One region of the Flavonifractor sp. An9 genome, then DNA from elsewhere that is predicted to be linked to it. Evidence: riboswitches for the same ligand, from Rfam matches in the RefSeq annotation. Region 1 holds a riboswitch; the other holds the start of a gene.
What was found. A riboswitch is a leader RNA that binds a small molecule or an ion and turns the genes downstream of it on or off. The one in region 1 is predicted to bind cobalamin.
Positions count from the first base shown of each region.

Region 1 (3,222 bases):
CTTAGCTCCCCGCACGGTGATGAGATCGGCCCCACCGGGGCCCGCGCCGATGAAATGTACCATAATCGAAACTCCTATCTGTATCGGCGGACGGCCGTAAAAGTCGCCCCTACGATTGATGTTGATGCAGAGCCAGCAAGTTTTCAGCCCCTGTTGTCTTTCCCAGCAGTCCGTACTGGTTGGAGAAGAACACCGCCTCAATGGCCAGGTCGGGCCCGGCCCGGTGGTGCAGCACCTCCTCCAGAGCCTGGGCGATGGAGGCCATCACCGGCTCCAGCAGCCCGTCCTCTTTCAGCAGCTCTACCCCGGCATCGGTGGTAGGGCAGGCAAAGAGGGCTTTCAGCAGCGCCGGGCTCCCGCCCGCCAGGGCAGCGTGGGCGGTGAGGGTCTCCCGCCGGCCATCGGCCACCTTGGAGTGGGTGTTCATGTTCCCCGCCGCCACTTTAATCAGCTTGCCCAGGTGGCCCACCAGCAGGAAGGATCGGAAGCCCAGCCCGGCAGCGTGGTCGATGGCGTGACCCAGATAGTTGCTGCAAGTGCAGCGATGGGTCAGGTCCAGGTCCAGAGTCCCCTCCGCGAAGGAATCCCCGTAGTTGCCGGGGGTGACCAGCAGATCGGTCACGCCTGCGGCTTTGGCTATATCCTGCTCCAGGTAGAGGGAGTCAATGAGGGCGGCCTCGCTCATGGGGCGGACGATGCCGCTGGTACCCAGGATGGAGATGCCCCCTTCAATACCCAGCCGGGGGTTGAAGGTGTGGGCGGCCAGCGTCTCTCCCTCCGGCACCGAAATGGTAATGGACAGTCCGCCGGTATAGCCCGCCCTGGCCATCTCCTCCTCCGCCTGGTGCCGGATCATCATCCGGGGGGTGGAGTTGATGGCAGCTGCGCCTACCGGCTGGTCCAGTCCGGGCCGGGTCACCCGGCCCACGCCGGTACCGCCGTCGATGGTGATGCCGGGGGTGTCGGTCTTTTCCGCCCGTGCGAAGATCAGGGTTCCGTTTGTCACATCCGGGTCGTCCCCGCCGTCCTTCCGGACGGCGCAGCTGGCCCAGCCGGTTCCGGCGGACTGTTCCAGCAGTTCAACCTCCACCGCGATCCCCGCAGGGGTATCCACCCGCACTGCGGGCAAAGCCTCCCCGGTAAGCAGCAACCGGACTGCCCCGGCTGTAGCGGCGGCGGCACAAGTGCCGGTGGTATAGCCGCAGCGCAGCTGCTTGTTCCCCACCGGGATATATAGTTCCAGCACCAGACCGCCTCCTTCGACACAAAAAGGCCCTCCCCAGCTTTGGGGAGGGCCTTTTTCAATGAAAAAATGCCGCACCTCTCCACCTCAGAGCTACGCAATACGGTATCCCTGCAGCGGGTCTCCTGGCTTGCGTTTCCTCCTCCGGCGCACCTTCTCAGCCCCACGGGCCAATGGTATTCGCGCCTTCGTCCACGCTTACAGTAGAGGTAAGACTGCGCCGGATTTGCACCGGCTTCCCCTTTCGCGGCACTGCCACAACTGCGGATACGATTCAATTCTCCGCTCATTATATCAGGACGCAGAGGAAAAGTAAAGGTAATTTCTTGTCATATGAGCGCACAGGGCGGTTCCCATACCATGACAAAATTGGTCAATTTGACCCCATGGCGTTCCACCTGCTGCTCCCGCTCCACCCGCCAGCCCCGGTGTTCAAAGAAGGGCCGGGCGGTAAGAGAAGCATGGGTCAGCCGGGCGCCGGGCAGGCCGTCGCACAGGGCGGTGGCAATCCCCCGGCCCTGGAGATCCTTATGGACATAGAGCCGGTCCAGGTAGCCGTCGTCGGCCAGATCGGCAAAGCCAGCCACCATCCCGTCCCACTCCGCCACCAAAGTAGTGTGGGCCTGAAAGGAGGCATCCCAGGCCGCCAGATCCACCTGTCCGTCGGCCCAGGCATCCAGCTGCTCCGGGGTGTAGTCCTGTCCGCACACTCCATGAACCGTCTGATAAAAGAGCTCCGCCAGAATGGGGCAGTCCGACGGACGGTAGGGCCGTACCGTCAGACTCATGTGCGGCGCCTCATATGTCTGGCCTTGTCCCACAGCAGGGCGCCGTACTGACATACCTTCAGCAGCACGTTCATCACCGGGTAGGACAGGCACAGGAACACCACCAGCACCAGGAAGGACTGAATCGTCAGCTGGCTCAGGCCAAAGCTGGCCCCGAACCAGATGATGGCCACCGCGGAGGAGGCGCTCATGGCGATCATCAGCACCCGCCGCTTCCAGTCGAAGGGCTTACATACCTGATAGAGCACCAGCAGGCCGATGACCACCAGCAGAATGGTGGACATGGTGGACAGCTCGTCGGTGGTGAAGCCGAACACCAGATAGAAGGCCTCCAGCCCCAGCACGATGATCAGGTCGGTAAGGCCGCCGGGCAGGGCTGCCCGGAACACGTTGGTAAGAAATTTTCCCTTTACCAGGGCGTGGTTGGGCTCCAGAGCCAGGAAGAGGGAGGGCACGCCGATGGTGACGGCGCTGAGGAAGGAGATCTGCAGCGGGGTCACCGGGTAGGGGAAGGTGGCGAACAGGGAGATGATGGACAGGAAGAAGGAGAAGATGTTTTTCACCAGATAGAGGGCGGCAGCCCGCTGGATGTTGTTGATGACCCGCCGGCCCTCGGCCACCACCTTGGGCATGGCGGCAAAGTCGGAGTTGAGGAGCACCAGCTGGGCGGCGTGGCAGGCGGCCTCCGCGCCGGAGGCCATGGCAATGCCGCAGTCGGCGTCCTTCAGGGCCAGCACGTCGTTGACGCCGTCGCCGGTCATGGCCACGGTGTGGCCCGCCCGCTGAAGGGCCTGGACCAGCTTGCGCTTCTGGTCGGGGGTGACCCGGCCGAACACGGTAAATTCCCGCACCGCCCGGTCCATGTCGGCATCGGAGTGGAGGGTGGCGGCGTCCACATAGCGGTCCGCCCCCTGGATGCCCGCCTGACGGGCCACCTCGGCCACCGTCACCGGGTTATCGCCGGAAATGACCTTAACGGCCACCTTCTGCTCGGCAAAGAACTGGAAGGTCTTGGGCGCCGATTCCCGCACCCGGTTGGACAGCAGCACCAGGGCCATGGGGCACACCCGCCGGGGGTCCAGCCCCTTCTGGTCGGGCATCCCCTGGTATTCTGCGGCCAACAGCACCCGGTAGCCCTTGGCGGACCAGGGGTCCACCTGCTCCTTCAGATCCCCGTACCGGGGCCCCAGG
Region 1 covers NZ_NFHC01000003.1:157,465-160,686, forward strand. Annotated here, with positions in the region: gene cobM (precorrin-4 C(11)-methyltransferase) at 1-63, opposite strand, end outside; gene cbiD (cobalt-precorrin-5B (C(1))-methyltransferase CbiD) at 110-1,246, opposite strand; cobalamin riboswitch at 1,341-1,524, opposite strand; gene B5G40_RS03745 (GNAT family N-acetyltransferase) at 1,573-2,025, opposite strand; gene B5G40_RS03750 (cation-translocating P-type ATPase) at 2,028-3,222, opposite strand, start outside.

Region 2 (3,222 bases), on a different contig from region 1:
CTCTGGCGGTGCTGCGCACCCATGCCGAGGCCCTGCGGGAGGACATCGACCCCGCCAAGCGGGGCCAGTATCTGGACACCGTGGTGGCTGAGAGCGACCGGATGGCGGCCCTGGTGGGGAGCCTGATGGACCTGGCCCGGCTGGAGAGCGGCGGCAAGGTGGAACGGGAACCCCTGGATCTGGATGCTCTGGTGGAGAATGGTGCTGCACGGCTGTCCCTGCTGGCAGAGGAAAAGAACATTGAACTGCGTACTCAACTGGCCCCGGCATCCATGCTGGGGGACCGGCTGCGGTTGGAGGAAATGGTGGACAATCTGGCGGACAATGCCCTGCGCCACTGCACCCCCGGCGGCGCGGTGACCATTTCCCTGGCCCAAAAGGGACGGCGGATCACGCTGACCGTGGACAACGACGGCCCCGTCATCCCGCAAAAACATCTGGACCGCCTGTTTGAGCCCTTCTACCGGGGGGATGAGGGCCGCAGCCGGGCGGACGGAGGTACCGGTTTGGGCCTGGCCATTGTCCGGGCGGCGGTGGAGGCCCATGGAGGACGCTGCTGGGCGGTCAACCGGACGGGGGGCGTGACCTTTACGGTGGTGCTGCCCGGGTTGCAATCGAAAACATGATGTGGTATCATTTCCTCAACAAGGTAGAAACGATTGTGAGGGAGTACCATGGGATATAACCGTCCTGAGTCCAAGTGGCTGGCACGGGATGCCATGCGGGGGGCCTATCCCCACCCCATGCTGGTAACGCTGGTGTATGTGCTGCTGACCGGTGTACTGAGCAGTGTGGTGCTGAATTTTGTATCTGAGCCTTTTCAGGCTGCCTATTTTTATCTAACAGAGACCAACTATGAAGTGGAAGAGATCCTGACCGCCATTTTTACCCCCCAGCGTATTACAGTGATTCTGGTCATGGAGCTGCTGCTGGCGCTCTATAGCTGGGTGATGGATTACGGATATACCTCCTATAGCCTGCGATTGGCCCGGCGGGAAGGGCCCAGCTACCGCAATCTGCTGGATGGCTTTTATACGATAGGACGGGCACTGGCTGTGAATTTCCTGTCGGCCCTGTTTGTGTTCCTGTGGGGGCTCATCGGTATGGCGGTCTATGTGGGCTTTGTGTTCCTGGCCTATCTAATGCACAGCGTCACCCTGATCCTTGTTGGCGCTTTGATCATGCTGGTTTGGATGATTGCCATATCCTATCGTTACCGGCTGGCGGTCTACTTTCTGCTGGACCACCCGGAGATGGGCGCCCTGGAGGCCATTGGCCACAGCCGCAGCGCCATGCGGGGCAATATCATGGCACTGTTCGTACAGGACCTGTCCTTCCTGGGATGGCTGATTTTGTCTCCCTTCACCCTGGGTATTCTGAGCCTGTGGATCGGCCCCTATATGGGGGCGGCCAATGCCAATTTTTATAACTGGGTGGTGTATGGAGCCTTTCCTCAGCGTCCTCAGCCCGGCGGGTGGAACGGACCTTACGGCGGGATGTAACCAAAGTAGGCATTGTATTTTCGGACGAAGATGATATAATAGAAACAACAACTGAATCCAATCAGCGGTTGGTAGCTATCCGTCCTCAGAGGCGGAGCTTTCAATGGGAATGCGGTGCAAGTCCGCAGCAGCCCTCTCTACTGTAAGGATGACGAGCGCTCATAAGGTCACTGTCCGGGTACGGATGGGAAGACGGGCGTAAGGTTGAATCCAAGCCAGGAGACCAGCCAGCCGCGACGGTAACGCGCATATTCGGCGGGGAAATGGCGCGTGACAGCACAGGCGTTTGAGCTGATGAAAAAAGAGTTTCCCGTCCGGGAAACTCTTTTCTTTTGCTATGGTCTGGGCCATAGATGTCCCCGCCGGAATCCATTTGCAGCGGCAGGGAGGTAGTAAAGCTATGGAACGGACCGGAAAGAACAGATTGTCCCAGCGGGAATTGAATGGATATCGTCAGTGGCTGGCGGAACTGGAGGAGGAAATGGCCGATACGCCCGGATTATCTCAGCAGCTGGATGGAGATCTTACCCTCTATTTTTCCCCGGAATGTCCCATTGGCAGACAGGTGTATACCAGCTTTTCCGACGAAGAACTATTGGAGTCACTGGTGGAGACCATGGAGGGGCGCAATGGTTCGCCCCGTCCGGAGCGGTTGCTGTGCGTCTACCGCTGGTATCTGGAAAAGCGCTTTGGTTCCCTCCATCATGCCTGTTGGCGGGCACGGGGCCGGAGCCGCCAGCAGGCGGCAGAGCGCATGTGGCCGGCGGACTGGCCCGAGCGGGTGGACACCCTGCCCTTCCTGAAGCGGTGCGCGTCCCGGGGTATATGCTTGGATGAGGATGCCCGACAAACACTGGGGGAGTACTGCGCGGCGGTCCGACGGACAGGTCAGCCTCCCTGCCGGGAGGAGCTGCCCGGGGAGCTGGATGTATTGTTCAGACAAGTGGGCTGCACCTGGCAGACCGGACTGGAACTGCTGGGTATTCCTGCGCTGAGCAAGTCCGTGCGCCGACATATGCGGCGCTATTGGGCGCGGAATGTTAGCCATGCCTGAAGCCGGAGGGGAAGGACCTTCCTAATACCGCCGTCTCAGAAGGATCTATATCCTGCTGGCTTCTGCCGAGGGGTATTTGACCTCGGCGCACATAGCGGTCACCATTGTGAGGTGACCCGGCGGGCTTTTCTCTTGTATGGGACGGAGAAAGCTGGTATACTATATCCTGAGATTTTATGTCCGGGAGTACCGGACAGCAGGAGGTCCTTTCATGAAGCTCATGGTCATTGACGGCAATTCCATCATCAACCGGGCCTTTTACGGAATCCGGTTGCTTACCACCAAGGACGGCACCCCCACCAACGCCGTCTATGGCTTCGTGAACATCCTGCTCAAGCTGATAGACGAGGAACAGCCCGACGCCCTGTGCGTCACCTTTGACCGAAAGGCCCCCACCTTCCGCCACCTGGCCTATGAAGGCTATAAGGCCCAGCGGAAGGGGATGCCGGAGGAGTTGGCGGCTCAATTGCCTATCCTGAAGCAGGTACTGGAGGCCATGAACATCCCTCGCTATGAGATGGATGGCTGGGAGGCCGACGACCTCATCGGTACCATCTCGGTGAAGGATACCGCCGCCGGGTGGAATACCGTCATCGTCACCGGCGACAAGGACTCCCTCCAGCTGGTCACCGATACCACCCGGGTGAAGCTGGTGTCCACCCGTAT
Region 2 covers NZ_NFHC01000013.1:34,299-37,520, forward strand. Annotated here, with positions in the region: gene B5G40_RS09665 (sensor histidine kinase) at 1-626, shown strand, start outside; gene B5G40_RS09670 (DUF975 family protein) at 675-1,502, shown strand; cobalamin riboswitch at 1,555-1,749, shown strand; gene B5G40_RS09675 (hypothetical protein) at 1,903-2,556, shown strand; gene polA (DNA polymerase I) at 2,768-3,222, shown strand, end outside.
Region 2: it holds a riboswitch for cobalamin, as region 1 does, so the genes downstream of both, B5G40_RS09675 (hypothetical protein) here and cbiD (cobalt-precorrin-5B (C(1))-methyltransferase CbiD) in region 1, are expected to answer to the same signal.